Regions from separate parts of the Janthinobacterium sp. SUN206 genome, predicted to be linked through region 2. Evidence: predicted binding sites of a transcription regulator. Region 2 holds the regulator's gene; each other region holds the start of a gene.
The links. The regulator FNR, encoded in region 2, switches genes on or off when oxygen is low (the NO sensors DNR and NnrR bind a similar motif). The targets are predictions, from matches to a motif close to TTGATNNNNATCAA.
Positions count from the first base shown of each region.

Region 1: a site for FNR is predicted at 1,925-1,938, ahead of O3300_RS21960 (universal stress protein). Genes of this name have one in related genera too.
Region 3: a site for FNR is predicted at 4,106-4,119, ahead of O3300_RS20270 (PAS domain-containing methyl-accepting chemotaxis protein). Genes of this name have one in related genera too.
Region 4: a site for FNR is predicted at 5,740-5,753, ahead of paaA (1,2-phenylacetyl-CoA epoxidase subunit PaaA). Genes of this name have one in related genera too.

Region 1 is NZ_JAPWIB010000004.1:291,928-299,743, forward strand. It holds gene O3300_RS21950 (MHYT domain-containing protein) at 1-780, shown strand, start outside; gene O3300_RS21955 (two-component system response regulator) at 777-1,790, shown strand; gene O3300_RS21960 (universal stress protein) at 2,103-2,939, shown strand; gene O3300_RS21965 (hypothetical protein) at 3,009-3,878, shown strand; gene O3300_RS21970 (NADP-dependent malic enzyme) at 3,932-6,250, opposite strand; gene O3300_RS21975 (hypothetical protein) at 6,443-6,811, opposite strand; gene O3300_RS21980 (SMI1/KNR4 family protein) at 6,795-7,388, opposite strand; gene O3300_RS21985 (MFS transporter) at 7,429-7,816, opposite strand, start outside.
Region 2 is NZ_JAPWIB010000003.1:63,721-71,536, forward strand. It holds gene O3300_RS17230 (hypothetical protein) at 62-454, shown strand; gene ccoN (cytochrome-c oxidase, cbb3-type subunit I) at 665-2,092, shown strand; gene ccoO (cytochrome-c oxidase, cbb3-type subunit II) at 2,108-2,722, shown strand; gene O3300_RS17245 (cbb3-type cytochrome c oxidase subunit 3) at 2,724-2,927, shown strand; gene ccoP (cytochrome-c oxidase, cbb3-type subunit III) at 2,920-3,840, shown strand; gene ccoG (cytochrome c oxidase accessory protein CcoG) at 3,843-5,225, shown strand; gene O3300_RS17260 (FixH family protein) at 5,328-5,852, shown strand; gene fnr (fumarate/nitrate reduction transcriptional regulator Fnr) at 5,977-6,735, opposite strand; gene O3300_RS17270 (response regulator) at 6,985-7,816, shown strand, end outside.
Region 3 is NZ_JAPWIB010000003.1:726,976-734,791, forward strand. It holds gene O3300_RS20255 (M28 family peptidase) at 1-381, opposite strand, end outside; gene O3300_RS20260 (alpha/beta fold hydrolase) at 517-1,362, shown strand; gene O3300_RS20265 (DEAD/DEAH box helicase) at 1,635-3,791, shown strand; gene O3300_RS20270 (PAS domain-containing methyl-accepting chemotaxis protein) at 4,230-5,885, shown strand; gene bamE (outer membrane protein assembly factor BamE) at 5,921-6,229, opposite strand; gene O3300_RS20280 (hypothetical protein) at 6,226-7,014, opposite strand; gene O3300_RS20285 (nucleotide pyrophosphohydrolase) at 7,064-7,423, opposite strand; gene O3300_RS20290 (GNAT family N-acetyltransferase) at 7,420-7,816, opposite strand, start outside.
Region 4 is NZ_JAPWIB010000004.1:216,240-224,055, forward strand. It holds gene paaH (3-hydroxyacyl-CoA dehydrogenase PaaH) at 1-1,061, opposite strand, end outside; gene paaG (2-(1,2-epoxy-1,2-dihydrophenyl)acetyl-CoA isomerase PaaG) at 1,063-1,854, opposite strand; gene paaE (1,2-phenylacetyl-CoA epoxidase subunit PaaE) at 1,939-3,018, opposite strand; gene paaD (1,2-phenylacetyl-CoA epoxidase subunit PaaD) at 3,059-3,586, opposite strand; gene paaC (1,2-phenylacetyl-CoA epoxidase subunit PaaC) at 3,586-4,338, opposite strand; gene paaB (1,2-phenylacetyl-CoA epoxidase subunit PaaB) at 4,353-4,637, opposite strand; gene paaA (1,2-phenylacetyl-CoA epoxidase subunit PaaA) at 4,666-5,655, opposite strand; gene paaX (phenylacetic acid degradation operon negative regulatory protein PaaX) at 5,923-6,852, shown strand; gene O3300_RS21630 (hypothetical protein) at 6,959-7,213, opposite strand; gene O3300_RS21635 (M14-type cytosolic carboxypeptidase) at 7,355-7,816, shown strand, end outside.

The DNA of each region.
Region 1 (7,816 bases), on a different contig from region 2:
CGCGTGCCCGTGATCGCCATGACGGCCAGCGTGCTCGAAGCGCACCGCAAGGCGGCGCGGGCGGCCGGCATGGACGGTTTTGCCACCAAGCCCGTCGAATGGCAGGCGCTGGCGCTGGAAATCGCGCGCGTGCTGGGCCTGGCGGCGGACCCGGCCGACGATAGCCTCGCACCGCCGCCCGCTGGCGGACGGGTGCTGCACCATGCGGGCGCCCTGCAGCGCTGGGCCGGCAACGACAGCGCCTACCGCGCGGCGCTGGCCCGTTTCGGACGCGAGCATCCGCGCCTGCCGCCCGCCCTGCTGGCCGCCATCGAAGCGCGCGACCACGCGGCGCTCTTGTCGCACAGCCACCAACTGCGCGGCGTGGCCGCCAACCTGGGACTGGAGCAACTGGCCGCCAGCCTGGCGGCGCTGGAGCAATGCTGCGCCGGTCCCGGTCCCGCCACGGCGCAGCAGCTCGACGAAATCCTGGGCGCCCTGCTGACGCAATGGCCGGCGGCCTTGGCTGCCATCGCCCGGCTGGCGCCGCCTGCCTTGCCGGCGGCAACGGCGGCGGCGGCCATCGACGTGCCCGCCGTCCGGCAAGCGGCCAGTGCCCTGTTAAGCGCCTTGCGGCGCGGCGAACTCGATGACGCGGCGCAAGCACAGTTGCAGCACGCCATGGGCGCGCAAGCGGACGAGCTGACGCCGCTGCTGCATGCCATCGACGACTTTGATTTCCCCCTGGCACAGTCGCTGCTGCACGACTTGCTGCACACCTACGCCCCGGAGTCCCCATGAATGCACCAGCCAGGCCCGTGATTCTCATCGTCGACGATGAGGCGGCCAATTTGCAATTGCTGCGCCAGATCTTGCAGAACGACTATGCGCTGCTGTTCGCCAAGGATGGCGCGCGGGCGCTGGCACTGGCGCAGCAGGAGCGCCCGGCCCTGATCCTGCTCGACGTGATGATGCCCGGCATGAGCGGCCACGACGCCTGCCGCCAGCTGAAGGCCGCGCCGCTGACGGCCGCCATCCCCGTCATTTTCGTCACGGCCCTGAACGACATGCGCGACGAACTGAGCGGTTTTGAGGCGGGTGCCGTCGATTACATCACCAAGCCGCTCAGCCCCGCCATCGTGCGCGCCCGCGTGCGCACGCACCTGTCGCTGGTGCGCATCGATGAATTGAAGGAAACGCGGCTGCAGATCGTCCAGCGCCTGGGCCTGGCGGCCGAATACAAGGACAATGAAACAGGCTTGCACGTGATCCGCATGAGCCATTACGCGCGCCTGCTGGGCGTGGCCGCCGGCATGGACGAGGCCGCCGCGGACGACCTGCTGCACGCGGCGCCCATGCACGACGTGGGCAAGATCGGCATCCCCGACCGCATCCTGCAAAAGCCGGGCAAGCTCGACGCGGACGAGTGGAGCATCATGCAGACGCACGCGCGCATCGGCGGCGACATCATCGGCGAACATGCGGAAGGCGGCATGCTGGCGCTGGCGCGCGCCATCGCCGTGTCGCACCATGAAAAATGGGATGGCAGCGGTTACCCGAACGGCTTGGCAGGCGAAGCGATCCCGCTGGCGGGGCGCATCGTCGCCGTGGCGGACGTGTTCGACGCGCTGACCTCGGTGCGCCCGTACAAGCGCGCGTGGTCGGTGACGGACGCCGTGGGCTATCTGCAAGCGCAACAAGGCAGCCATTTCGATGCGCGGCTGGTCGACCTGTTTGTCGGGGAATTGCCCGCCATCGACGCCATCCGGCTGCGCTGGGCAGAGAAAGCGGAACACCACGCGCCCGCTTGAAGAGTGAACTCCCGCCACGGCCAGCGTTGTTGCGTCACACAAGCAAGTGCCGGACAGATGGCGCCGGCGCCGATGCAGACCACTGGAGGGGCCAGGAGTTCAATGCCATTATGGCTGGCGGCGGGGCAGGCATTTTGATGCACATCAAACAGCTTGCACTTTCCTGGCTGCGCACTTGCAGATGGCCCTGGCCTCTCTTTTTTTGACTTACATCAAGCCCAGCATAAGAAAAGCCCCGGCCAGCACGGCAATGCTGGACTTGCCCGTGTTGCCGTTCTAGCCTTGTTGCCATCCTGACTACCGAGTGACAACATGGCTTACAAATCCATCCTCGTCCACGCCGACCTGTCGCGCCATGCGCCGCAGCGCATCGCCATCGCGGCGCGGCTGGCGCACGCGCACCAGGCGCACCTGATCGGCGCCGCCATGACGGGCATGTCGCGCTTTACCCTGGAAAACAACCGCGGCATGCGCGGCGGCGCCGTGGCGGCGCAGATTTCAGCCTTGCATGGGCAGGCGGAACAGGCGCTGGACCAGTTCGAGACGCTGGCGCGCCAGGCCGGCGCCGCCTCGCTCGAGCGCCGCCTGATCGAAGACGATGAGGATGGCGGCATGGCCGTCAGCGCCCGCTACAGCGATCTGACCGTGCTGAGCCAGCACGACGCCGGCGAAGCCTTGCCCGGCGCCATGAGCGACCTGGTGCCCTACGTGATGCTGAACGCGGCCCGTCCCGTGCTGATCGTGCCGCGCAGCGGCCAGTTCGCACAGGTGGACAACACGGTCGTGGTGGCCTGGGATGGCAGCATGGAAGCGACGCGCGCCATCGGCCACGCCCTGCCCCTCTTGCGCGCGGCGCGCCTGGTGGTGCTGGCCCTGCTGCACCCGCCGGTCGGCCACGCGCAGCCGGCGCGCCATCCGGGCGCCGACATCGCCGCCTACCTGAGCCGCCATGGCGTGCCCGTGGAAGTGCGCCCGGCCGTCGCCACGGGCGACATCGGCGCGGCGCTGCTGGCCATGGCCGCCGAAGTGCATGCGGACTTGCTGGTGATGGGCGGCTACGGCCACGCGCGCTTCCGCGAAATCCTGCTGGGCGGCGTGACGGAAACCGTGCTGCGCCAGATGACCTTGCCGGTGCTGATGGCGCACTGACACCAAGCGCGCTCCATGTCGTTGCACAATGGGTATACTTGCCTGTTTATCCATATCAAAGCAATGTACATGAACCAACAACTCCTCAATTGGGGCAATAGCCTGGTGCCGTTCGGCGGCGAACTGCTGTGGACCGCCCTGCCGTGGATGCTGCTGTGCAGCGCGGCCGGCTTCGTGCTGGCGCTCGGCATCTGCTACCAGCTGGCCAGAAAATGCCTGCTGGTGCGCCGTCCCCGCGCCTGGCATGTGGCCGCCAAGCTCAGCTATGTACTGATCCTGCTCGCGCTGCCGCTCCTCGGTGCCGGGTTTGGCGCCGTGCACAGCGTGCACCGCGTGGTCAACCAGGCCCTCGAGCGCGACTTGCAGCCCGTGGTCGAGGCACAGATGCCGGCGCTGCGCGTCTACCTGGAACAGCAGGTCAAGCTGATCGCCCCGGGCCAGCCCATCAGCGTGCGCAGCCTGCTCGAACCGTTCGTGCAAGGCATGTATTACCAGCCCACATCGAGCAGCTACTGGGAACGCAGCAAGGCGCGCTGGATCAATGAATTCATTCTGCGCCGCGGCAGCGTGCTGCTGACGCAGGTGCTGCAGGAACAGCTGATCGCCAGGGTCGGCCTGCTCGGCGAAGCGCTCAAGGGCGCCAACTTCCGTGGCCAGGCGACTGGCGAGCTGGCCGCGCTGGGCACCGACCTGGCCGTGCGCCTGACCACCGACGTGGCGCGCCATGCCGACTTCAGCAAACTCGACAAGTCAGTGCCGATGATTTTCATCGACGCCATCAAACGGCAAGCCGGCGCCTATTTCAATTCGCTCAAGATCACGCTGGGCCTGTTCGCGCTGGCGGCGCTGCTGCTGGTATGGGGCGAGATCATGCTGTACCGCCATTACTACCTGCGCCGCCATCCGCCCGCCGCGGCCCTGCCCGTGTCGCCCATGTAAAAAAAGCCGCGCCTCCTTGCGGATGGCGCGGCTTTCAGGCGGCAGCTAAACCCTTAGGCTTTGCGCTGCGCCACGGCGTCGACGACGCACAGGGCCGTCATGTTGACGATGCGGCGCACGGTGGCCGATGGCGTCAGGATGTGCACGGGCTTGGCGCAACCGAGCAGGATCGGACCGACGGCGATGCCGTTGCCGGCGGCCGTCTTCACCAGGTTGTAGGCGATGTTGGCCGATTCGATGTTCGGCATGACGAGCAGGTTGGCGTCGTTCTTCAGTGCCGAATTCGGCATGATTTTTTGACGCAGCTTGCTGTCGAGGGCCGTATCGCCGTGCATTTCGCCGTCGATTTCCAGGTCCGGCGCGCGTTCCTTGATGATGGCCAGCGCGGCGCGCATCTTTTGCGCCGAGGCGCTGTCGCTGGAACCGAAGTTCGAGTGCGACAGCAGGGCCGCGCGCGGCGACAGGCCGAAACGGGTCATCTCTTCGGCGGCCATGATGGTGATCTCGGCCAACTGGTCCGCGTCCGGGTTTTCATTGACGTGCGTGTCGACCATCACCAGCTGGCGTTCCGGCATGATCAGCACGTTCATGGCAGCGTAGACATTGCTGCCGGCGCGCTTGCCCAGCACCTGGTCGATGTATTTCAGGTGCAGCTGGGTGGTGCCGAAGGTGCCGCAGATCATGCCGTCGGCGTCGCCCTTGTGGATCATCATCGAACCGATCAGGGTGTGACGGCGGCGCATTTCCAGTTTAGCGTATTCCTCGGTGACGCCTTTGCGGCTCGTCATGGCGTAGTACGTATTCCAGTAATCGCGATAGCGCTCGTCGAAGTCCGGGTTGATGACGTCGAAGTCGACGCCTTGCTTGAGGCGCAGGCCGAACTTCTGGATGCGCGCTTCGAGTACCGGTGGGCGGCCGACCAGGATGGGACGCGCCAGTTTTTCATCGACCACCACTTGCACGGCGCGCAGCACGCGCTCTTCTTCGCCTTCGGCGTAGACGATGCGTTTGAGTTCGGCCGGCGTGGATTTGGCCATCAGGAACAGCGGCTTCATGAAGGTGCCGCTGCGGTAGACGAATTGCTGCAGGCTGTCCGCGTACGCTTGCAAGTCCTTGATCGGACGCGTGGCGACGCCGGAATCCTCGGCCGCCTTGGCCACCGCTGGCGCGATCTTGATCAGCAAACGGGGATCGAACGGCATCGGGATCAGGTATTCAGGACCGAACGACAGGTTGCTGATGCCGTAGGTGGTAGCGACGATGTCCGACTGCTCGGCATGCGCCAGGTCGGCGATCGCGTGCACGACGGCGATTTCCATTTCGCGCGTGATCGTCGTGGCGCCGCAATCGAGGGCGCCGCGGAAGATGTACGGGAAGCACAGCACGTTGTTGACCTGGTTCGGATAGTCCGAACGGCCCGTGGCGATGATGGCGTCGCTGCGCACGGCCTTGACTTCTTCCGGCAGGATTTCCGGATTCGGGTTGGCCAGCGCCAGGATCAGCGGGTTCGGCGCCATCTTCCGCACCATGTCTTGCTTCAGCACGCCGCCAGCGGAGACGCCGAGGAAGATGTCGGCGTCCGGGATGATCTCGGCCAGGGTGCGCAGCGGCGTGTCTTGCGCGAAGCGTTCCTTGTCCGGGTCCATCAGTTCTGTGCGGCCCTTGTAGACGACGCCGGCCAGGTCGGTGACGTAGATGTTTTTCAGGGGGAAGCCCAGGTCGACGATCAGGTCCAGGCAGGCCAGCGCCGCAGCGCCCGCGCCCGACACGACCAGCTTGCAATCCTCGATTTTCTTGCCGACGGCTTTCAAGCCGTTCAGGATGGCCGCGCCGACGATGATGGCGGTGCCGTGCTGGTCGTCATGGAAGACGGGAATCTTCATACGGTCGCGCAGCTGGCGCTCGATGTAGAAGCACTCGGGCGCCTTGATGTCTTCCAGGTTCACGCCGCCGAAGGTCGGTTCCAGCGAAGCGATGATATCGACCAGCTTGTCCGGGTCCATCTCGTTGATTTCGATGTCGAAGACGTCGATGCCGGCGAACTTCTTGAACAGCACGCCCTTGCCTTCCATCACCGGCTTGGCGGCCAGCGGACCGATATTGCCCAGGCCCAGCACGGCCGTGCCGTTGGTGATGACGGCCACCAGGTTGCCGCGCGCCGTATATTTATAGGCATTCGCCGGATCGATGACGATTTCTTCGCAGGGAGCGGCCACGCCTGGCGAGTAGGCCAGCGCCAGGTCGCGCTGGTTGGTCAGTTGTTTGGTCGGCGTCACGCTGATTTTGCCGGGGCGCGGGCACTCGTGATACTCGAGTGCGGCCAAGCGCAATTGTTGACGCAATTCTTCTTTTTTATCAGATGACGAATCCATGCTGTGCTGCCTTCCTGTTTGGTCGATCGGGTGTTCCGGATTTTATCAGACCGATTCTTTCAATTAGCTAGGTATTTTCCGCTAGCCACAGTCTGATATCACGAAAACGCATAACCTAGCATTGTAAGGCCGTGCGGCGGCACAAACGTCCTGAACAGGAAAAACTATCGAATTTTAGATTTCAATTAGTTTTTATGATGGAATGTCGGCGGCGCGCCACAGCGGCAGCGCGGCGACGGCGCGCTCGATATCGTCCATGTCGTCCGCGCCCAGGGTGCCGTCGAACGGCGCGGACAAAATGCGGCGCATCAGCGCCAGGCGCGTCGTCGCTTGCTGCGCGTCGATGAAGCGCGTCGTCTCCGCGCAATACTGCGCGCGGCGCAGGGCATCGGCGCCGTCATCGTCGCCGTCGGGATAATAATGGCGGCCGATGTGCTGCAGCGACTGCAGCAGGAATTCGATCTCGCGCAGGATGCGCAGCGCATCCTCGCCGGACAGCACGATGCGGCGGTTGGCGGGCAGCAGGGACGGCGGCGCGGCCCGGTTATTCAAAATTTTCATCGGTCAAGAAGGCATACTCGTCATCGATCAGCATCTGCAGATACGAGTCGAAGCTGTCGGCGATGACCAGGTAGCTGTCGGGATCGTGCAGGAAGCGCACCACCTGCCCCACATTGCCCGACGCCGTGGGCGTGAAATCGATATACAGCCGCGACGAGCCGCCATTGTTCATGCAATGCGAAAAACACAGGCGCTGGCCCTGCTTGATGCCGGCGTCGATGCGGGCGTCGACGATGCCGGGATCGTCGTCCAGATAATGGCCGTAGATGTCGGCGATGCTGCGCTGGTTCGCCTGCCCATCCTTGAGGATCTGCTCGACGGAGCTCAGGTAATACGGATACTCGAACACGTCCGAGCCCAGCATGTATACCAGCACCGTGCCGCCCGCATACTTCTGATAATAGGTGCCGTTGTACAGGCCCAGCAAGCGCAGCAGGCTATCCGGGCACAGCGGATACGTTTGGCGCAGGCTGGCCAGTTGCGCCGCGCTGGCGCCGCTGGCCAGCGCCAGCTCCGCCAGCGGCTCGGGCGGCATGGCCTGGCGCAAGCCTGCCAAATAATCGTCGACGATGTTCATGGGCGAAATATAGCAGCTGCCGGCACCCGGCAAGCGCACGCTAACGCGACGGTGCCAGATGAGCGCCGGGCGCGAAGCGCACGGCGATCAGCAACAAGACCACGACGCCGGCGGCCATCACCATCCATGCCTGGGCCAGGCTGGACGAATGCTGGCGGATCAGGCCGGCGATGAAGGGCATGCTGCTGGCGATGATGTAGCCGCCGCCCTGCACAAAGCCCAGCAGCGCGCCGGCGCCGGCCGGGTCCGTCACATGGTCCATGCTGACGATCAGCGACAGGGGAAACAAAGAGCCGATGCCGCAGCCCAGGAATATCACGGCGGGCAGCGCCAGTTGCGCGGGCGCCACGATCAGGCAAGCCAGGCCGGCCAGCACGGCCAGCAGGACGGACAGCAGCAGGATGCGGCGGTCGGGAAAGCGGTGGATG
Region 2 (7,816 bases):
ATTTCTGCAATTCGGTGTCGCTGGCCTTGTAGCCCCAGCGGAACTGGATCACGGGAGAGAAATGCGCTTGCGGCGCGACGAAGGTGCTGGCCGTGTAGTCGGGATCGACATAGCCGTCATCGCTCAGTTCGCTACGGTAGCGCACCGGCGTCAGTTGCCCGCCCTGCGCCGTGGCATGCGCCATGTGCTCGTCGCAGCGCTTCATGCGCGTGTTCAGGCCCTTGCACAGGCCGTCTTCAGCCGCGCCGTACCACTCGCCATCGGAATTGACGCCATGCACGAAGACGACGATGCCCGGCGACGGCGCCTGCAGCAGGCAGGCGAGCTTGCTGTGATCGAACAGGGTCGTGCCCTCGGCCTTGCCCACGACCAGGTCCACCTGGGCATCAAACGGATCGCGGCATTTCGGCTCTTCCATGGCGGGCTTTGGACGTGTCTGGACAAGCCACTCTAAGCCATTGCCTCCACGCACGTTTTACGCCATGTCAAGCCAGCTGTTGCAGGGATCTTGCATGGCTTTTTTGACCGAAATATCACTTTATTTCGATGCCAGTTCGCTACGCTTATTTCATCCGGGGAATTTTGATCCACATCAAAGTTTTTTCCCGGTCAAACACTTACTCTCTGGCCACCATCATAAATAGTAATTCCAGGGAGAGTCTTTGTGGATCAATCGCTGAACTATAACTACAAGATCGTGAAGCAATTCGCGGTCGCTACTGTGGTATGGGGCATCATCGGCATGCTGGTTGGCGTTATCATCGCCGCTCAGCTGGCCTGGCCTGCCCTGAACCTCGACATACCATGGCTGACATACGGTCGCTTGCGTCCGCTGCACACGAATGCGGTGATTTTCGCCTTCGGCATCTGCGGCCTGTTCGCTACTTCGTACTACGTTGTACAACGCACCTGCCAGGTGCGCCTGTTTTCCGACAAACTGGCCGCCTTCACGTTCTGGGGCTGGCAAGCGGTGATCCTGTGCGCCGTCGTCACCCTGCCCCTGGGCATGACACGCGGCAAGGAATACGCGGAACTGGAATGGCCTATCGCCATCCTCATCGCCGTCGTCTGGATCGCCTACGCCATCGTTTTCTTCGGCACCTTGATCAAGCGCAAGGTCAAGCACATCTACGTGGCCAACTGGTTCTTCGGCGCCTACATCCTGGCCGTGACGATTTTGCACGTGGTCAATGGCGCCGTCATGCCAGCCTCGTTCACCAAGTCGTACTCCGCGTATGCGGGCGTGCAGGACGCCATGATCCAGTGGTGGTACGGCCATAACGCGGTGGGTTTCATCCTGACCGCCGGCTACCTGGGCATGGTGTACTACTTCATTCCGAAACAGGCCGAGCGCCCCGTGTACTCGTACCGTTTGTCGATCGTCCACTTCTGGGCGCTGATCTTCACCTACATGTGGGCGGGTCCGCATCACCTGCACTACACGGCATTGCCTGACTGGACGCAATCGATCGGCATGGTCTTCTCGCTGGTCCTCCTGGCACCAAGCTGGGGCGGCATGATCAACGGCATCATGACCCTGTCGGGCGCCTGGCACAAGCTGCGTACCGATCCGATCCTGAAGTTCATGATCGTTTCGCTGTCGTTCTACGGCATCGCCACCTTCGAAGGTCCGATGATGTCGATCAAGACCATCAACTCGCTGTCGCACTACACCGACTGGACCGTTGCCCACGTGCATGCGGGCGCCCTGGGCTGGGTGGGCTTCATCACCATGGGTTCGATCTACTACCTGCTGCCGCGCCTGGCGGGCCGCACGCAGATGCACAGCACGCGCCTGGTCGACGTGCACTTCTGGGTGGCCACCATCGGCATCGTGCTGTACATCGCGGCAATGTGGATCGCCGGCGTGATGCAGGGCCTGATGTGGCGCGCGGTCAATCCGGACGGCACCCTGACCTACACCTTTGTCGAGAGCGTGAAAGCGACGTATCCGTACTACGTGGTGCGCGTGGCCGGTGGCCTGCTGTACCTGTCGGGTATGTGCATCATGGGCTACAACACCTGGATGACTCTGCGCGGCAGCAAACTCCCCGTCGCCCGCATTCCGGAACTGAACGCGGCGCACGCCTGATAGGAGCGAAAGCAAATGAAATTTTCACATGCATGGATTGAAAGAAACCCCTGGCTGCTGATCGCCCTGGTCACGGTGGTGATCAGCATCGGCGGCGCCGTCGAGATCGTTCCCCTGTTCTTCCAGAAGAGCACGACGGAACCCGTCGCCGGCCTGAAGCCGTACTCGCCGCTGCGCCTGGCGGGCCGCGACATCTACGTGCGCGAAGGCTGCTACAACTGCCACTCGCAGATGGTGCGTCCGCTGCGCGCGGAAACGGAACGCTATGGCCACTATTCGGTCGCCGGCGAATTCGTCTACGACCGTCCATTCCAGTGGGGTTCCAAGCGCACGGGACCCGACCTGGCCCGCGTGGGCGCGCGCTACAGCGATGAATGGCACCGCACGCACTTGAACAACCCGCGCGACGTGGTGCCCGAGTCGAACATGCCGTCCTACCCCTGGCTGGCGAAGACCAAGCTGGTGCCTGACGACATCATGCCGAAGATGCGCGCCCTGAAACGCCTGGGCCAGCCGTACAGCGATGCAGAGATCGCCGCCGGCCCCGCGCAGCTGCAGGACAAGACGGAAGAAGACGCCCTGGTCGCCTATCTGCAAGGCCTCGGTACATTAATCAAAACAAGGAATTAGCATGGCAATCGAAAACCTGTTTGACAGCGCCAGCAGCGTCATGACGGTGGTTTCCTTTACGACGTTCGTGGGCATCCTGTGGTGGACGTTCAGCCGCAGCAACAGCGACTTCGACGCGGCGGCACGCCTGCCGTTCGCCGACGACGCGCTCGACTATCCGGCCGAGGCCGAGACGACCCTGGCGAAGGAGCATAACCATGGCTGACTTTACCAACGGCTTCTGGAATATCTACGTCATCGTGCTGTCCCTGCTGGGCATCATCGGCTGCGGCGTGCTGCTGTACTCGCAGTCGAAAGTGAAAGTGCCGGCCGGCGCCCCCGCCGACGGCACCACGGGCCACGTCTGGGACGAGGACTTGAAGGAACTCAATACGCCGATGCCGCGCTGGTGGATGTGGTTGTTCTACATCACCATCGTCTTCTCCCTGGCGTACCTGTTCCTGTATCCGGGCCTGGGCAACTATGCCGGCAGCCTGGGCTGGAAATCGACGGGCCAGTACGAGGAAGAGCTGAAGAAGGCGGAAGCCGACTACGGTCCCTTGTTCAACAAGTACCTGAGCCAGGACTTGAAGACGGTGGCCGCCGATCCGCAGGCGCAAGCCATCGGCCAGCGCCTGTTCCTGACCTACTGCGCGCAATGCCACGGTTCGGATGCGCGCGGCAACAAGGGCTTCCCCAACCTGACCGACAAGGACTGGCTGTATGGCGGCGAACCCGACATCATCAAGACCACCATCATGCACGGCCGCAATGGGCAAATGCCACCGATGGGCGCCGCCCTGGGCTCCGAAAAGGATGTCGAGAACGTGGCCCATTATGTGCTGAGCCTGTCCGGCTCGACCTCGGATCCCGTCAAGTCCGTGCTGGGCAAGGCCAAGTTCGGCGCCTGCATGGCCTGTCATGGCGCCGATGCCAAGGGTAACCAGATGCTGGGCGCGCCAAACCTGACGGACAAGACCTGGCTGTACGGCGGCAGCGCCGACACCATCATGGAAACCGTACGCAAGGGACGCAGCAACACCATGCCGGCCTTCAGCGATTTCCTCGGCGAATCCAAGGTACACGTGCTGTCGGCGTATGTCTGGAGCCTGTCGAATCCGCAGGCACCCGCAAAGTAAAAATGGAACCTCAAGTCATCAAGATGTATGCGGCCCGCGAGCAAATCTACCCTCGCGAGGCCAAAGGACGCTACGCTACCTGGCGATGGGTATGCGTATGGCTTACCCAGCTGGCGTTCTACGGCTTGCCGTGGTTGACCTGGAATGGCAGGCAAGCCCTGCTGTTCGATTTGACCACGCGCAAGTTCTACATTTTCGGCGTCGTGCTGTGGCCCCAGGATTTCATCTATCTGGCGGCCCTGCTGATCATCTGTGCGTATTTGTTGTTCCTCGTCACGGCCATTGCCGGGCGGGTGTGGTGCGGGTTCTCTTGCCCGCAAACGGTATACACGGAAATTTTCCTGTGGGTCGAACGCCGCATCGAGGGCACGCGCAGCGCGCGCATGGCCCTCGACAAGCAGGGCCCCTCCGTGCGCAAGGCGTTCAAGAAGACGGCCAAGCACCTGGTATGGGGCGCCATCGCCCTGTGGACGGGCTTTACCTTTGTCGGCTACTTCACGCCGATCAAGGAACTGGCGCAGTCGGTGACCACGCTGAACTTCGGTCCCTGGGAATGGTTCTGGGTCTTGTTCTACAGTCTGGCAACCTACGGCAACGCGGGCTGGCTGCGCGAGCAGGTGTGCAAATACATGTGCCCCTACGCGCGCTTCCAGAGCGCCATGTTCGACCAGGACACCCTGATCATCACCTACGATGCCAAGCGCGGCGAACCACGTGGCGCCATGAGCAAGAAGGCCGGCAACAACGACAAGCTGGGCGATTGCATCGACTGTACCCTGTGCGTGCAGGTGTGTCCGACCGGCATCGATATCCGTAACGGCCTGCAGTATGAATGCATCGGTTGCGCCGCTTGCGTCGATGCCTGCAACAGCGTGATGGACAAGGTCGACCGGCCACGGGGACTGGTACGCTACAGTACCGACCATGCGATGGAAAACAACTTCAATTCGAAGCAGATACGCCAGCGCGCCATGCGCCCGCGCGTCTTGATCTACACTTCCATCCTGGCCCTGATCATCATCGCCGTGTGTACTTCGCTGGCCCTGCGCACGCCCCTGAAAATGGACGTGATCCGCGACCGCGGTTCCATGGGACGCGAAGTGGAAGACGGCATGATCGAAAACGTCTACCGCCTGCAGATCATGAACACGTCGGAGCAAAGCCAGCATTTCAAAATCAGCGCTTCCGGCTTGCCGGGCCTGACCTTGCTGACGCGCGAAGAAGTGACCTTGCAGCCGACGGAAACGCTGGGTTGGCCCATCCGCCTGCGCGTGCCGCACGGCGTGGGAGAGAAGGGCTCGAACAAGATTGCGATCGAATTGCAATCGCTGGACGACCCATCGCTGCATGTGCGTGAAAGCGCGGTATTCATCGTGCCACGTTAACAAGGAAAGGCGGACGGGGACCGGGTGCCCTCGCCGCCGCCACGAAGTTGCAGGAAGGCCGGTCCCCATGCGGGGACTGGCTGATTAAACAGGAGAAATATCATGTCCGACAGTCTGAAACTGCAAGCACCCGTTGCACCGTGGTACAAGCATCGCTGGCCATGGCTGCTGATGATCGGCCCCGGCCTGTCCGTGGTCGTCGGCAGCTTCATGGGCTATATCGCGTTTACGCAGCCCGATGCGCTGGTGGTGGGCGATTATTACAAGCAGGGCAAGGCGATCAACCAGGATTTGAAGCGCGACACGATCGCCAGCGACCTGGCGATGGATACGCGCCTGTCGTATGACGTGGCGCAAGCACGCCTGACCGGTTCCGTGCACAGCTTCGGCAAGGCCTATCAGGCGCCTTTGCAGCTGCACCTGGCGCATGCGACCCTGCCGGAAAAGGATATCAAGGTGCTGGTGCAGCCCGACGCAGCCGGCAATTTTTCCGTAGCGCTGCCGATGCTCGAGCGCAGCCGCTGGCAAGTGCTGGTGGAAAACGACAAACGCGAGTGGCGCCTGTCCGGCATCTGGACCTGGCCCCTGCAGCGCAGCATCGCGCTGCATGCGGATGAAGAGCTATAACGTACAGCGCCGGGAAAACCGTAGCGAGCGGCAGTGATTTGTGGTTGAGAAGCGCAGCTGTGCTATAGCACAGCGAGCATCGCAAGCCGCAAAGCGCGACGCGCAGCAGGTTTTGACGGTGCTGTTACTTGCAGACGTCCGTGCCGGCCGTAATGGCTTTCAGCTTGGCCGGCTGCAGGATTTCAATTTCCCGGTTGGAGACGCGCAGCCAGCCTTCCTTCTTGAACTTCGACAGCAGGCGGCTGACGCTCTCGATGGTCAGGCCCAGGTAGTTGCCGATTTCCTCGCGCGACATGCGCAGCTGGAAATTGCTGCCCGAATAGCCGCGCGCTTCATAGCGCGACGCCAGGTTGACGATGAAGGCGGCAAAGCGCTGCGTCGCCTGCATATTGCCCAGCAACAGCATGACGCTTTGCTCGCGCGTGATTTCCTGGCTCATCATGCGGTGGAAATGGCGCAGCAGGGTCGGCATATTGCCCAGCAATTGTTCCAGGCTGGAAAACGGGATTTCACACACTTCGCTGTCTTCCAGCGCCACCGCATTACAGTGGTGGCGGTCGGCGCTGATAGCGTCCATGCCCAGCAGTTCACCCGCCATCTGGAAGCCCGTCACCTGCTCTTCGCCGCCCGGATTGATCTGGTACGTCTTGAAATGCCCCAGGCGGATCGCATACAGGTTCTGGAACGAGTCGCCGATGCGGAACAGCGAGGCGCCGCGCACGATCTTGCGGCGGCGGCCGATGATCTGGTCCAGCCTGTCCATGTCGCCCACATCGAGGCCCATCGGCAGGCACAATTGATGCATGCTGCAGGTCGAGCATCGCGCACGCAACGCCTCCACGTTCACGGTGGGCAAGGTTGGAGTGAGTAGCGCTTCAGTCATGTCGGTACCTTTTAGAAAATGCAACAACAAGTTTACTGCATACAGCCGCATACAGGGTTGCCGTATGCCAATTTCACCGTAAATTCGGCGAATAAACGACGTCCAGCCTTTAATTATATGGCAACATCGTCAAAAGCCCATCCGGGACGGGCAATTTGCGCGGCACCGCTTGCCAAGCTGGGGCATTGATAGGAAAATTCCTGACAGCATTATCTGCCGCCTGTGCCGCCCGGTACTGAAAAGGAAATCATGAAGCCTCTCGGCATTAAAGCAAAAGTCGCGCTGGCCACCAGCCTGACCTCGATCGCCATGATCGCGCTGGTCACCATGATCCAGGTGCAGCACATGCGCGACGACTTCACCCGAGTACTGCTGAGCCAGCAATCGTCCCTGATCACCCGCACCGCCGCCGAACTCGACGACAAGCTGGGCATGCTGCTGCAGATCGTCACCCTGACGGCCAGGCAGCAGCCGCCGGAATTGATCGCCCGGCCCGCCCAATTGCGCGAATACTATTCGCGCCGCTCGATGCTGGTGCTGTTCGATGACGTGCTGGTGCTCGACGCGCATGGCGCCGTCGTGGCCGACATGCCGGAAGTAGCGGGGCGCGCCGGCATCAACGTCGCCGAGCGCGAGTATTTCCAGACCGTCCTGCGCACGCGCCAGCCCATGATCACCGAACCGATGCTGGGCAAGTCGAGCGGCATGCCCATCGTGCAGATGGTGGCGCCCGTGCTGGCCGCCGATGGCCAGGTGGCCGGCGTGGTGATCGGCGTGCTGCGCCTGTACAAGGACAACCTGCTGGGTCGCCTGCGCTCGGAAAAGATCGGCAAGAGCGGCTATTACTTCATCCTCACGCGCGGCGCCGTGCCGCGCTACGTGCTGCATCCCGATACCAGCCGGCTGCTGCAACCGCGCCAGCCGAACGCCAACCTGACGACGACCCGGCTGCTGCAGGAAGATGGCGAAGGCAGCATGGTCAGCACCAACAGCCGCGGCATCACGGCCGTCAACAGCTTCAAGCGCCTGAAATCCGTGAACTGGCTGCTGGCCGCCTCGCTCCCCGTCGAGGATGCCTTCG
Region 3 (7,816 bases), 660 kb from region 2:
GGCGAACACGACGGGCGCGTCGAACGCCACTTTCTGCTGGCCATTCGCCGCGCCAAAGACGATGTCCTGGCCGAAGGCGGGGGACAAGGTCTTGCCGCCCGCGCTGAAGGTCACTGTGCTCGATGGCAAGGCCTTGCTGCCGACGATGGTCAGCGCCTGGCGATACGTGCCGTCCGGCAACGGCTGCAAGCCGGCCACGGCCGCCTGCGTTTCCAGGTAGCGCACGGCCAGGTCGCCGCCGCGCTGGCCCGTGCCGCGTCCTTCCAGCAAGTCGTCGGCCAGGAAGGACAGGTGGGCGCGCAGGGGCGCCTCGGCAACGAGCGGTTGGGCGAGGGTAGCCGTGCTGAACAGGCTGGCGGCGAGGACGAAGGGAAAACGCATGACAACTCCAAAAGTGAATACGGGAAAGCAAAGCAGCGGTAATCTTACTCTACCGCAATGCTCTGGCGTAGCGCGCGGCGCGCGCCAGCCGATTGGGGCCACAATGGCTGCTGGTCCACCGACAAGGAGCGTTCCATGACTCGCCCTGACTTGCAATCGAGCAATACCCTGCGTACCGCCGACGGCACCTTGATCTACTACAAGGACTGGGGCAGCGGCCCGCCCGTCGTCTTCAGCCACGGCTGGCCCCTGTCGTCCGACGCCTGGGAAGACCAGATGTTCTATCTGGCCTCGCGCGGCTACCGCGTCATCGCGCACGACCGGCGCGGCCACGGCCGTTCCAGCCAGCCGTTCGGCGGCAACGACATGGATACCTATGCCGACGACCTGGCCGCCCTGATCGCCGCGCTGGACTTGTCGGGCGCCACCCTCGTCGGCCATTCGACGGGCGGCGGCGAAGTGGCGCGCTACATCGGCCGCCATGGCACGCAGCGCCTGGCCGGCGCCGTGCTGGTGGGCGCCGTGCCGCCGCTGATGCTGCAAACGGCCGATAATCCGCTGGGCTTGCCGCTGTCCGCGTTCGACGCCATCCGCGCAGGCGTGCAGGCCGACCGCAGCCAGTTTTTCCGCGACTTGAGCGAACCCTTCTATGGCTACAACCGGCCCGGCGCGAAGCCGTCGCAGGGCGTGCGCGACAGTTTCTGGCGGCAAGGCATGCAGGCGGGCATGCCGGCCGCCTACCTGTGCATCAAGCAGTTTTCGGAAACGGACTTCACGGGCGACCTGGCCAGATTCGACGTGCCGACCCTGGTGATCCATGGCGACGACGACCAGATCGTGCCGATCGCTGCCTCGGCGCGCCGTACTGCCGAGCTCATCATCGGCAGCAAATTGCTCGTGTATGCGGGCGCGCCGCACGGTCTGGCGACGACGCACAAGGATAGGCTGAACGAGGACTTGCTGGAGTTCTTGCGCACCTGAAACGGGGGCGGGCGCCGTGACGGCGCGGCGCCCGCCGTAGCTGTTGCCACGCAGAACAGGCGCAGCCGGCATATTGTTGTGTATCGTTTAATGTTGGCAAAATCACGCGCCAAATGCGTGCGGATCGCCGATTTTTCTGGCTTTTTTACGTAGATATGGCGCAAAAAACGGCGTTCTGCGGCATGCAGCCACCCGGTAAGGTCCAGTAAAGAGTAAACTAGCAGATACACTCTTTCGCATTGGGCGATTCGAGCGAACTTGTGAGTGATTTCATGTCTGATACACCAATTTCCTTATTTTCCGACCTTAACCTGAGCGAGCCGCTGATTCGCGCGCTCAAGGATGTCGGTTACGAAACACCGTCGCCTATCCAGGCGGCGACGATTCCATTATTGCTCGCGAACCGCGACGTGCTGGGCCAGGCGCAAACAGGCACGGGTAAGACCGCCGCCTTCGCCTTGCCTATCCTGTCGCGCATCGATCTGAAACAAAGCTCACCCCAAGCCCTGGTCCTGGCACCGACGCGCGAACTGGCCATCCAGGTCGCCGAAGCGTTCCAGGTGTACGCCGCCCACATCCCCGGCTTCCACGTGCTGCCGATCTACGGCGGCCAAAGCTACGGCCCGCAACTGTCGGCCTTGCGCCGCGGCGTGCACGTCGTCGTCGGTACCCCTGGCCGCGTCATCGATCACCTGGACAAGGGTTCGCTCGACCTGTCCAAGCTGAAGACTCTGGTACTCGACGAAGCCGATGAAATGCTGCGCATGGGCTTTATCGACGACGTCGAACGCATCTTGCAAGAAACGCCGGAAGGCCATCAAACGGCCCTGTTCTCGGCCACCATGCCTTCCGTCATCAAGCGCATCGCCACCACCTACCTGGTGAACCCGGCCGAAGTGACGGTGGCCGCCAAGACGGGCACGGCCGACAACATCCGCCAGCGTTACTGGCTGGTGTCGGGCATGCACAAGCTCGACGCGCTGACCCGCATCCTGGAAGCGGAAGCGTTCGACGGCATGATCATCTTCGCCCGCACCAAGCTGGGTACGGAAGAGCTGGCCGGCAAGCTGCAAGCCCGCGGCTTCTCGGCTGCCGCCATCAATGGCGACATTCAGCAAGCCCAGCGCGAGCGCACGATCCAGCAGTTGAAAGACGGCAAGATCGACATTTTGGTCGCCACCGACGTGGCCGCCCGCGGCCTGGACGTCGAGCGCATCAGCCACGTCGTCAACTACGACGTGCCGCACGATCCGGAAAGCTACACCCACCGCATCGGCCGCACGGGCCGCGCCGGCCGCAGCGGCGAAGCGATCCTGTTCATCACCCCGCGTGAAAAGAACTTGCTCAAAGCCATCGAACGCTCGACCCGCCAGCCGATCGGCATGCTGGAACTGCCGACGATCCAGGCCGTCAACGACGTGCGTATCGCCAAGTTCAAGGAACAGATCAGCGAAACCTTGGCCTTGGGCGAACTGGAGCAGTTCCAGTCGCTGATCGAAGATTTCGAACGCGAGCAAAACATTCCCGCCATCGAAATCGCCGCCGCCCTGGCGAAGATGGCGCGTGGCAATGTGCCTTTGTTGCTGGACAAGAACAAGGCGCGCGAGCAAGCCACGTGGCAAGACGACCGTCCTGCGCGCCAAGACCGCTTTGACCGCCCTGAACGCAATGACCGTTTCGAACGCAATGACCGCTTCGACCGCAACGAGCGCAGCGAGCGCCCGGCCTTCCCGAAAAAGGAACGCATCCAGCGTCCAGCCGACGCCGGCATGCAAACCTTCCGCATTGAGGTAGGTCATCAGCATGGCGTGAAACCGGGCAATATCGTGGGCGCCATCGCCAACGAAGCGGGCATCGATTCGAAAAACATCGGCCGCATCGAAATCTATGACGACTACAGCGTCCTGGACTTGCCGGATAGCATGCCGAAAGAATTGCTGGACCAGCTGAAAACCGTGTGGGTGGCGGGCCAGCAGCTGCGCATCAGCCGCGACGGCGACGCGCCGGACCTGGCGCCGCCAGCCGCGCCGCGCAAGCCGTTCGCCGCCAAGTCCGCGCCAGCGTTCAAGGATGCACCGGCGGACGCGGGCGAAGTTGCCCCGCGCGCGCCGAAGAAGGAACGTCCACGCCCGGGCGTGACGGCTTACCGCATCGAAGTGGGCCGTGAGCACGCCGTAACGCCAAGCAATATCGTCGGCGCCATCGCCAACGAAGCGAACCTGGAAGCCAAGCATATCGGCCGCATCGATATCTTTGACAACTACAGCGTGCTGGACTTGCCGGAAGGCATGCCGCCGGAAATCCTCGACCACTTGAAATCGGTTGTCGTTTCTGGTCAGAAACTGCGCATCAGCCTGGACGATGGCACGACGGAGCGCAAGCCTGCGCCGCCGCGTCCGAAGTCGCCGCCACGTAAAACGTACAAGTAAGCCATTCCCACGGGCGCTCCGGCGCCTGTGTCGCGGATTGGAGACACATCCCCCTCTGGCGCATTCGCGCCAGTTTTTATTTTCCCTCAAGAAATAAACATGGTTGCCGCGTTATGGTTGGCGGCAGGTATTGCCATCTGCCGGCAATGGCCACGGCTCCTTTGCATATTTTTATCGGTGCAAACGCCATATTTATTGCCTGCTGCATCGATACATAATTTTTTATTAATTATTGTATATGCACGCAATTTAAATTTTGCATTTCAATAAAATCAATCAAGTTGAATCAAAGTAAATCCTAAAATATAAATAAATTGACTTTTATTAAATTGTTTGACTGGCGTCACTGTCGCCGAGGCGATATATCATGGGTGCTTGATGTGGTATATTGTTTTTATGTTTTTGTTATGCTAGTTGAAAAAAAATAGAGGAGCGACGATGCGGGTCAATACGCCTATCACGCAAAATGAATACGTATTAAATGAAGGCATGACGATTGTTTCCACCACGGATTTACAGGGAAACATCAATTACGCCAATCAGTATTTCATTGAAGTCAGCGGTTTTTCAGAAATGGAACTGCTGGGTGCGCCACAGAATATCCTGCGCCATCCCGATATGCCGGCCGAAGCGTTTGCCGACCTGTGGGACACCATCAAGACGGGCATGCCCTGGACCGGCATGGTCAAGAACCGCTGCAAGAATGGCGATTTCTATTGGGTCTTCGCCAATATCACGCCCGTCATCGAAAGCGGCCGCCCGATCGGCTATATGTCCGTGCGCACCAAGCCCACGCGCGAGCAGATCAACGAAGCGGCAGCCCTGTATAAAAGTTTTAAAGACGGAAATAGCGCCAACCTGGCGATCCGCAATGGCCGCGTCGTGCGCCAGGGCTGGGCCGCCAAGCTTGCCGAATGGCGCAAGTTGAGCCTGTCGCAAGACCTGGCACTGCATTGCATCGTCTTCGGCGTGGTGCTGGCCATCCTCGGCTGCGCCGTGTGGAATATCGACGGCGACACGAGCACGGCCACGCGCAGCTGGCTCAGCGGTGCCGCCGCTGCCGCCGTGGCGCTGATGCTGTATTTCTGGGCCCATCTGCACAATTCCCTCGTCGCCCCGCTGGGCGACGCCATCACGGTGGCGCGCAAGATGGCCGGCGGCGACTTGACGGGCGTCATCGACAAGGTGCGCGACGATGACATGGGTCAATTGATGGCGGCCTTGCGCCAGACCAACATCAACCTGCACAGCATCATCGGCGACGTGCGCGCCAACTTCGAGGATATCCGCATCACCACGGCGGAAATTGCCACGGGCAATATGGACTTGTCCAGCCGCACGGAATCGCAGGCGTCCAGCCTGGAGCAGACGGCGGCCAGCATGGAAGAACTGACGTCGACCGTGCAAAACAGCGCCGACCATGTGGCCACGGCCAACGACCTGGCGGCGCAGGCGTCCACCGTGGCGGCCAAGGGCGGCACCATCGTCAGCGAAGTGGTCACTACGATGGATGAGATCAGCTCGTCGTCGCGCAAGATTCTCGACATTATCGGCTTGATCGACGGCATCGCCTTCCAGACGAATATCCTCGCCTTGAACGCGGCCGTGGAAGCGGCCCGCGCGGGCGAGCACGGTCGCGGCTTTGCCGTCGTGGCCGGCGAAGTGCGCAGTCTGGCGCAGCGCTCGGCAACGGCCGCGAAAGAGGTGAAAAACCTGATCGACCATTCGATCGCCACCGTGAACGCGGGCAGCGTGCTGACCAGCAATGCGGGCGCCACCATGGCGGAAGTGATCGCCTCGGTAGCCCGCGTGACGGAAGTGATGGACGAGATTTCCTCGACCACGCGCGAGCAGAACCAGGGCATCGGGCAAGTCAACCAGGCCGTCATCCACATGGATGGCATCACGCAGCAGAATGCGGCGCTGGTGGAGCAGGCGGCCGCGGCCGCCACCAACCTGGCGCAGCGCACCGACAGCGTGGCCCAGTCGATCGGCATTTTCAAGCTGAAGGCGTCGCCCAAGCGCAAGGTTGCCGGCGTGGGCCGCAGCGTGGGCGCGGGCGTCGCGTCGCGGGCCTTGCTGAAGGCACGATAAGCATGCCACTCCCGCCAGCGCCATGCTGGCGGGAATCACTTCCGTACCCGGTACACCTCGCCGCCGCGCACCTGCTTCACCACCCCATCCCCGCCAAACAGAATCACATATTCCCCCTGCGCGCCCGAGGCCGCCGGATAGGTGTACATCCACACTTCCTTGCCGCTGTCGAAACGGATGGACGTGCTGTCGCCCAGCGCGGCGCGCACCTGTTCGCGCGTGCTGCTGCCCACTTGCACCGTCTGTTCCAGGGTGGCGTAGGGAACATTCTTGCTTGCTTGCAAGGCGCGCGTGCCGGAGCAGGCGGCCAGCAGCGTCAACAAGATCAGCGAAAGCCACTTCATGGCGCCACCTCGTCCATGTAAGTAAATTCCAGCAGGGTGTCGTCCGGCCAGTTGCTATCCCACAAGGGCGCGTAATACGTGCGATCAAGCAAGACCTGGCAATCGCAATAGGGCAGCGAGGCGGGCGTTTGCTCGCCGCCCGCGTACAGCATCGTGAACGGCAGCGCCAGGCGGCGTTCGCCATGCACGAGGGTCACGCCGAACAGGGGACGGTCCGTGAAGAACAGATAATTGCCATCCGGCTCGGAACACACTTTATCTGTGCTGTAGAGCATGCTGGATAGCCAGGCGATGATTTGCGGGTCGTTCGAGATCAGGCCGGAATCCATGCCGGCGCGGCATTCCAGGCGCAGGTCGCCCAGGCGCCGCGTGCCGGGCGGCAAGCCGGGCGTGATCACTTGCGCGCGCCAGCTCATGGTGGTGGCCTTGCGGTTGGCCAGCAGCACGGCGTCTTCGCGCGCCGCTTGCGCATTGCGCACGGGGGCAAAGCTGTTGTCTTCGGCCAGGGGCAAGGGGATGCTGACGGTGTCGCCGGCGATGCGCAGTTGCACGCCCGTCATGTCCACGCCGGGCTGGCGCGGCAGCAAGCGGAAGCGCAGCACGGCCTGCGGCGCCAGCGCATGGTCGCGTTCGAAGCGGTCCACGCCCTGCAGCATCTTGCGGTAGGACTTGTCGACGGGGTCGCGCGTGGCGTCCACCTTCACCTGCGGCACGGGCGCGGTTTGCGCCAGCGCAATAGGGCCGTGGAGCAAGCCTATGATCAGCAGTAATCGATAAATACGCATGCCTGAATGCTACGCCTTTTTGCGCATCCGCCACGCACGGGTGAGCGTGTCAGTATTCGCTGTATTTGCGCGCGTCGCCGCGCACCTGCTGCGCCGGGTATTTCTGTGCGTTCAGTTGCATCTTTTCCAGCACGGCCGCGTGCAGGTCGACGCCGCTCTTGTCGGCCAGGCGCACCAGGTACATCAGCACGTCGGCCAGTTCGTGGCGGATGCCCGTGCGCTTCGCCTCGTCCAGTTCGCTATCCGCGCCCGTGGCCAGCCACTGGTAGTGTTCCGCCAGTTCCGCCACTTCCACGGACAGGGCCATGGCCAGGTTTTTCGGCGTGTGGAACTGATCCCAGTCGCGTTCGTCGGCAAAGGCGCGCAGGCGCGCGCGGATGTCGAGCAGGCTGTCGCTGGGCGCGCTCATGCGGCTGCCTGCAACGGTTTTTCCATGAAGACACTGAATGGGTCGTCGGGATAGTCGCCGTACGGTCCGCGCCGCTGGTAGCCGTGGCGTGCGTACAGGGCGATCGCTGCCGGCTGGTGGATGCCCGTTTCCAGGGTCAGCAAGCGGCAGCCGCGCGCCAGCGCCTGCTCTTCCAGCAAGGCCAGCAAGCGTTTCGCCAGGCCCAGTCCCCGGCTGTCCGGGTGCACGTACATGCGCTTGAGCTCGCCGAAAGCGGGCGTGACGACGATGGCGCCGCAGGCCCGTGCCGTGCCCGCCGCATCGCGGGCGACGGCGAACAGCAGGGTATCGGAGGGCACGGACGCCAGGTCCAGCGAGTAGACGCACTCGGCCGGATACAGGGTCTGTTGATAT
Region 4 (7,816 bases), on a different contig from region 2:
GGCGCCTCGTCATGCGACTGGCCTTCCTGCGTCACGCGGCGGCTGACGGTGATGCAGGCCTGCTCCAGGCGCTGCACCAGACTGCGGATGATGCCGCTGTGGCCACGGCCATCGCCGCCGATGGCGGCCGACAGGGCAACGAATTCCGGCTTCGCTTGCGCGCCTTCCGCCTGCGCCACGGGGGCAACGGCGCCTTCGCCATACAGGTAAAAACCCCGGCCCGATTTGCGGCCGAGGAAACCGGCGTTGACCATTTCCTGCTGCAGCACGGACGGCGTGAAGCGCGGATCGTTGAAATAGGCGCCGAACACGGATTGCGTGACGGAGAAATTGACGTCATGGCCGATCAGGTCCATCAATTCGAATGGCCCCATGCGGAAACCGCCCGCTTCGCGCAGCACGGCGTCGATGGTGGCGGCGTCGCCCGCCTGTTCATTCAGCAAGCGCCAGCCTTCCGCATAAAACGGACGGGCGACACGGTTGACGATGAAGCCGGGCGTCGATTTCGCATGCACGGGGTTCTTGCCCCAGGCGATGGACGTATTGTAGACGGTGGCGGCGACTTGCTCGCTGGTGGCCAGCCCGCTGATCACTTCGACCAGCGCCATCAGTGGCACGGGATTAAAGAAGTGCATGCCGACTAGGCGTTCCGGGCGGCGCAGCTTGGCGGCAATCGCCGTGACGGAAATCGACGAGGTGTTCGTCGCCAGGATGCAGTCGTCGCTGACCAGCGCTTCGAGTTCGGAGAACAGGCCGCGCTTGACGTCGAGGTTTTCCACGATGGCTTCCACCACCAGGGCAGCATCTGCCACATCGGCCAGGCTGCCGGCCGCCTGCAGGCGCGCCGTGGCGGCCGCGGCTTCGTCGGGCGTCATGCGGCCCTTTTCAGCCAGCTTCGCATACATCTTGCCAATGTCGGCCAACGCCTTGCTGACGGCTTCCGTGCGCGTATCGTACAGTTTGACGCGGTAACCGGCGGCTGCGGCCACCTGCGCGATGCCGGCGCCCATGGCGCCGCTGCCGATGACGGCGACGATACTGTTATTGTCCAAAGCTGCCATATCAATGTCCCTTGAATTGCGGTGCGCGCTTTTCCACGAAGGCGGCCACGCCTTCGCGGTAATCGTCGCTGTTACCGAGATCGCTCATCATGCGCGCTTCCAGCGCAAGCTGCTGCGGCAGGGTATTCGCGCCGCTGGCGGCCAGCGCCTGCTTGGTATAGGCCAGGCCCTTGGTCGGTGCGGTAGAAAAATGCACGGCCAGCTTGCGCGTTTCGTCGGCCAGCTGGGCATCCTCGACGCATTTCCAGATCAAACCCCAGTCCTCCGCTTTTTCCGCCGTCAGTTTTTCGCCGAGCATGGCCAAGCCCATGGCGCGCGCGGAACCGATCAGGCGCGGCAGGAAGAAGGTGCCGCCCGTGTCCGGGATCAGGCCCAGCTTGCAGAATACTTCCACGAAACTGGCCGACTTGCCGGCAATGACGATGTCGCAAGCCAGCGCCAGGTTGGCGCCTGCGCCGGCGGCCACGCCGTTGACGGCGCAGATCACGGGCATCGGCAGCGCTTTCAAGGCCAGCACCAGCGGCGCATAGTTCTTTTCCACGGATTCGCCCAGGTCCACGCCCTTCGAACCCGGTTCCACGGCGCGGTCGGACAAGTCCTGGCCTGCGCAAAAGCCGCGGCCCGCTCCCGTCAGCACGAAGACGCGCACGGTACTGTCGGCGTTCACTTTGGCGATGGCGTCGCGCACTTCCTCGTGCATGGCTTGCGTAAAACTATTGAGCTTGTCGGGACGGTTCAGGGTGAGCGTGGCGATGCCCTGCTCGATGGTGAAGAGGATGTTTTGGTAGGTCATGGCGTCTCGCTATTTTAGTTATCAACCCACAGCGGCAATCTGGGGTCAGACCCGTCGGGTCTGACCCCGGCAGTGGCAGTTGGGTTATTCGGCTTGGTCAAAGTCCACCACGACTTTGTCAGTAACCGGAAAACTCTGGCAACTGAGGATGAAGCCGCGCGCCACTTCATAGTCTTCCAGCGCGTAGTTGACGTCCATTTCAACCTTGCCGTCGAGGATCTTGCAGCGGCAGGTCGAGCACACGCCCCCCTTGCACGAGTAGCGCATATCGATGCCCTGCCGCAGGCCCGCGTCGAGGATGGATTCCTTGTCCTTGTCCATCGTGAAGGTGGTGTGGTTGCCATCCAGGATGACGGTCACTTCCGTTTCCTGCACGGCGTCCGCAGCCAGCTGGGCGCGCGGCTTGTGGGCGTTTTTCGGGATGCTGGCGGCGAACAGCTCGATCTTGATATTCTGCTTGGGCATGCCGGCTGCCTGCAAGGCTGCGGAGACGCCCAGCATCATGTCTTCCGGGCCGCAGATGAAGGCGTTGTCGTAGTCTTCGATCTTGATCCAGTGCTGCAGGAATTGCTCGCATTTTTCCTGCGTGATGCGGCCGTTGAACAGTTCGATGTCCTGCTGTTCGCGGCTCATCACGTAGACCAGGTTCAAACGCTCCAGGTACACATCCTTCAAGTCCGTCAATTCTTCCTTGAAGATGACGGACGACGAAGCGCGGTTACCGTAGAACAGAGTGAAGCGGCTCAGGGGCTCCGTCAGCAGGGTCGTCTTGATGATGGAGAGGATGGGCGTGATGCCGCTGCCGGCCGCGAACGCCAGGTAGTGCTTGCGATTGACGCAGTCGAGCGGCACGTTAAAGTGGCCCATCGGTGGCATCACCTCGATGGTGGCGCCGGCTTTCAGGGTGTCGTTCGCCCAGGTAGAGAAAGCGCCGCCCGGCGTGCGCTTGATGGCCACGCGCAGGGTGCCATCCTGCACCGCCGAACAGATGGAATACGAGCGGCGCACGTCTTCCGCATTGATATGGGCGCGCAGGGTCAGGTGCTGGCCCTGCTGGAAGCGGAACTGCTGCTGCAACTCGGCTGGCACGTCGAACGTGACGGCGATGGTGTCGCGCGTTTCATTGCGCACGTTGGCCACGCACAGCGGATAAAATTTACTCATGCTTCATCTCCAGTTTCTTCGGAACGTGTGCCTGATTTTTTTAGTGGCACTTGAAGTAGTCAAACGGTTCGCGGCAATCCAGGCATTTGTACAGGGCCTTGCACGGCGTGGAGCCGAACTGGCTGGTCAGCTGCGTATGCGTGGAACCGCAATTCGGGCAGATCACGTCCAGTTTCGGCATGGGCTGGCGCTTGACGCCACCACGCAAACCGCTGATGTCGATCACCTGCTGCTGCGGCGGAGCGATGCCATAGCCTTTCAGCTTGGCCTTGCCCGTCTCGCTCATCCAGTCCGTCGTCCAGGCGGGCGCCAGCTGGTTCACCAGCGTCACCTTGTCCACGCCATGGCTGCGCAAGGCATCCGTGACGGCGTCGGCGATCACCTGCATGGCAGGGCAGCCCGAATACGTGGGCGTGATCGTCACGGTACAGGCGTCGCCGCCGGTGACTTCGACGGCGCGCACGATGCCCAGGTCCACCACCGAAATGACGGGGATTTCCGGGTCTGGCACGTCGCCCAGCCAGGCCCAGACCTGGGCGGCGTCCAGCGCTGCCGCGGCCGTGTTCATTACCACTCCGCCCCGGGATAGGCGCGCTGCAGGAACTGCATCTCGGCCAGAATAAAGCCCAGGTGTTCCGTGTGCGTGCCCTGCTTGCCGCCTTTTTGCATCCAGGCGTCGGGCGCCGGCATGGCCAGCGTCGCTTCGGCGAAGATCTCGGCCACGTGTTCCAGAAACGCCTGACGCAGGATGTCGGATGGCGGCGCGATGCCGGCGGCGACCATGGCCTGGTCGACGGCGTCGTACTTGAACATCTCGCCCGTGTACATCCACAGCTTGTCGGCGGCGGCCTGCGTTTTCGCGTGGCTGTCCGCCGTGCCGTCGCCCAGGCGCACGATCAGGTCACCGCTGCGGCGCAGGTGATACGTCACTTCCTTGATCGACTTTTGCGCCACTTCGACGATGCGCGCATCCGTCGATTTCGTCAGTTCCAGCAGCTGGAAATAGTGCCAGCTGTCGAAGAAGAACTGGCGCATCATCGTGTCGGCGTAATTGCCGTTCGGCTGCTCGACCAGCAGGCAATTTTTGAAATCGTGGGCGTCGCGCAAAAAGGCGATGTCGTCCTCGTCGCGGCCCGCGTTTTCCAGTTCGGCCGCATAGCTGAACCACAAACGCGTCTGGCCCAGCAAGTCCAGCGCCACGTTGGTCAGCGCCATGTCCTCTTCCAACGCCGGGCCCTTGCCGCACAGCTGCGACAGCTGCTGGCTGAGGATCAGGGCGTTGTCGCCCAGGCGCAGGAGGTAATTGACCTTGTCATCCATTGCAGGCGCTCCCATCACAGATTCTTGACTTCTTCCGGCATCGGGAAGAAGGTGGGATGGCGGTACACCTTGCTGTTCGACGGTTCGAACAGGGCGCCCTTGTCGCCGGGGCTGCTGGCGACGATATCGGCCGCGCGCACCACCCAGATGCTCACGCCTTCATTGCGGCGCGTGTAGACGTCGCGCGCATGGTTGACCGCCATAGTGGCGTCGGAAGCGTGCAGGCTGCCCACATGCTTGTGCGCCAGGCCGTGCTGGCTGCGGATGAAAACTTCCCACAAAGGCCATTCTTTGCTCATGTTGCTATCCCCTATCTGTCTTATGTATTTACGCTGCCGCTTTGTTAGCAGCTTGCTTGTCTGCATACGCGACCAAGGCATCGCGGAACCATTCGCCGTCTTCATACGCTTTCACGCGCGTTTGCAGGCGTTCGCGGTTGCATGGGCCATTGCCCTTCAGGACATTGTTGAACTCGGACCAGTCGATCTCGCCGAATTCATAGTGGCCCGTTTCCGCATTGAATTTCAGGTCGGGATCGGGCACGGTCAGGCCCAGGTATTCGATTTGCGGCACGGTCTGATCGACCATGCGCTGGCGCAATTCGTCGTTCGAGAACAGCTTGATGCGCCATTGCGCCGACTGAGCGCTGTTGACGGAGGCGGCGTCGGACGGGCCGAACATCATCAGCGACGGCCACCACCAGCGGTTCAAGGCATCCTGCGCCATGGCTTTCTGCGCGGGCGTGCCCTTGCACAGCGACATCATGATGTCGTAGCCCTGGCGCGCATGGAACGATTCTTCCTTGCAGACGCGGATCATGGCGCGCGCATACGGGCCGTACGAGCAGCGGCACAGGGGAATCTGGTTGATGATGGCAGAGCCGTCGACCAGCCAGCCGATGGCGCCCATGTCGGCCCACGACAGGGTCGGATAGTTAAAGATGCTGGAATACTTGGCTTTGCCCGAATGCAAGGCGGCCAGCAAGTCGTCACGCGACACGCCCAAGGTTTCCGCGGCGCTATACAGGTACAGGCCGTGACCGGCTTCGTCCTGGATCTTGGCCAGCAGGATGGACTTGCGTTTCAGGGTGGGCGCGCGCGTGACCCAGTTGCCTTCAGGCAATTGGCCGACGATTTCCGAGTGCGCGTGCTGCGAAATCTGGCGGATCAGGGTCTTGCGGTAAGCATCCGGCATCCAGTCCTTGGCCTCGATCTTGATGCCTTCGTCGATGCGCGCCTGGAAAGCGCGCTCTTCTTGACCCATGTCGTCGAGGGAACGAACGTTCTTGAGGCCGGTTTCAACCATTTGTGCGTACATGATCTGTCTCCCATGTCTTTGATTTTGCGCAGCAACGCGGTGCGATGAACAGATAATACGATACAAAAAACGATTTGCATACACTTGATATGAATCATTTTAAAAATTCGTATCTTGTGCAGCTTTTTTGTGCGTATGATATTGCTTATGAGAAAACACTGCGGAGCGCCACCAGCGCTTCCGGCAAATTATTGCCGCGCTACCCGCGCAGCCAAGTAAACTGCTGCTTTTATTGAACCGACCGCAACACGGCCAGACCGGAACCACATGAAGAACACCCGCTGCACGGCATGGATAGCCGATTTCCTGGAAAGCGACCCACCGCGCTCGAAGTCCCTGGTGATGACCATCTTTGGCGACGCCATCGTGCCGCGCGGCGGCGCCATCTGGCTGGGCAGCCTGATCGAACTGCTGGCGCCGTTTGGCGTGAATGACCGTTTATTGCGCACCAGCGTGTTCCGCCTGGCGCAGGAAGGCTGGCTCAGCTCGCAGCGCGACGGCCGCCGCAGCGCCTATACGATACGCCCGGAGGCGCTGGCCCGCTTCGAGCGCGCCTATCGCCGCATCTATGCGCCGCTGGTCGTGCACTGGGATGGCAGCTGGACCCTGGTGATCGGGCCGGCCGGCAGCATCGGCGCCGCCGAGCGGGGGGCGCTGCGCAAGGAATTATTGTGGGCTGGCTATGGCTTGATCTCGCCTGGCATCTTTGGCCATCCTGCCAGCAATACGGAGGCGCTGGAAGATATCCTCGTGCGCAACGAGGTGCAGGGCAAGCTGTATGTCTGCCACACCACGGAGTTGCCAGGTGTCAGCACGCGCCCCCTGCGCGACATGGTGGGCGACTGCTGGGACTTGTCGGAAGTGATGGCTGGCTACGAAAAATTCATCGCCAGCTTCCAACCGCTGCTGACCTTGCTGCAAGAAGCACCCGTGTTCGATGCGGAGCAAGCGTTCGTGATCCGCTCGCTGCTGACGCACGCCTACCGCCGCGTGCAATTGCACGACCCGCAACTGCCCGTCGAGCTGCTGCCCGAACCGTGGCCCGGCACGCAGGCGTATGCGCTGGCCCGCGACCTGTACCGCATCACGTACGCGGCGGCCGAGGAACATATCTTGGCCACCTTGCGGCGCGAAGATGCGCAGGCGCCCGATGTGGAGCCGTGGTTCTACGAACGTTTCGGCGGCCTGAACACCTGACAACACGTCCATGACGATGTTGCAGGGCCTGGGCGTCCATTCGCACTGTCTGCGGCCCTGGCCCTGGCCATTTTTCAGGCATTCAGGAATACGTCAGTGCCTGCGCTCACTGTTTTGCGACCACCTGTTTCGCCCCTGCCAATAAATCCTGCCCCAGCTTTTCCAGCGCATTGGCCTGCACCAGCATGGTGTCGAGGATGGCGACGTTGAAGGTGAATTCGGCCGGCGTCGTATAGCCGGGGAAACGTATGATGCGCAGCAATTCCTGCAAGGTCGTGCCCTTGCCCAGGTGCGCCAGGGCGTCGCTGAGGGCGCTGATTTTCTTTTCCAGTTCGCGTATGTGTTTGCCGTTGTCATCCATGATGGCCTCCCCGTGTCGGAGCTATCACGTTAGCAAAGCGTGTCCGTCATCGTTTGCGCCAGCACAAAGTCCACCGCAAAACAGGTATCATCGCGCCATTGCACACGATGCAAAACCCATACGTTTTTATCAGGAACACTCATGACCATTAAAATCAGCCAGCAATTCGACGCCGGCGCGATCGAGGTGCTGCGCGCCGACGATGCCCAATCCATCGAGCTGAACATCCGCAAGGATTCCCACGCCGACATCACGCAGTGGTTTTACTTCCGCCTGCAAGGCGCGCAAGGCGAGGCGTGCACGATCCGCTTCATGAACGCAGGCAAGTCGGCCTACCCGGACGGCTGGAAAGATTACCAGGCCGTGGCCAGCTACGACCGCGAAACCTGGTTCCGCGTACCGACCAGCTTTGACGGCACGGTGATGACCATCGAACACACGCCGGAAGAGGAAAGCGTGTACTACGCCTACTTCGAGCCGTACCCATGGGACCGCCACCTGGCCCTGATCGACAGCGCGCAAGCGTCGCCGCTGGTGCGCTTGATCGACCTGGGCAGCACCGTGGAAGGCCGCGACATGAATCTGCTGGTGGTCGGCGACGCC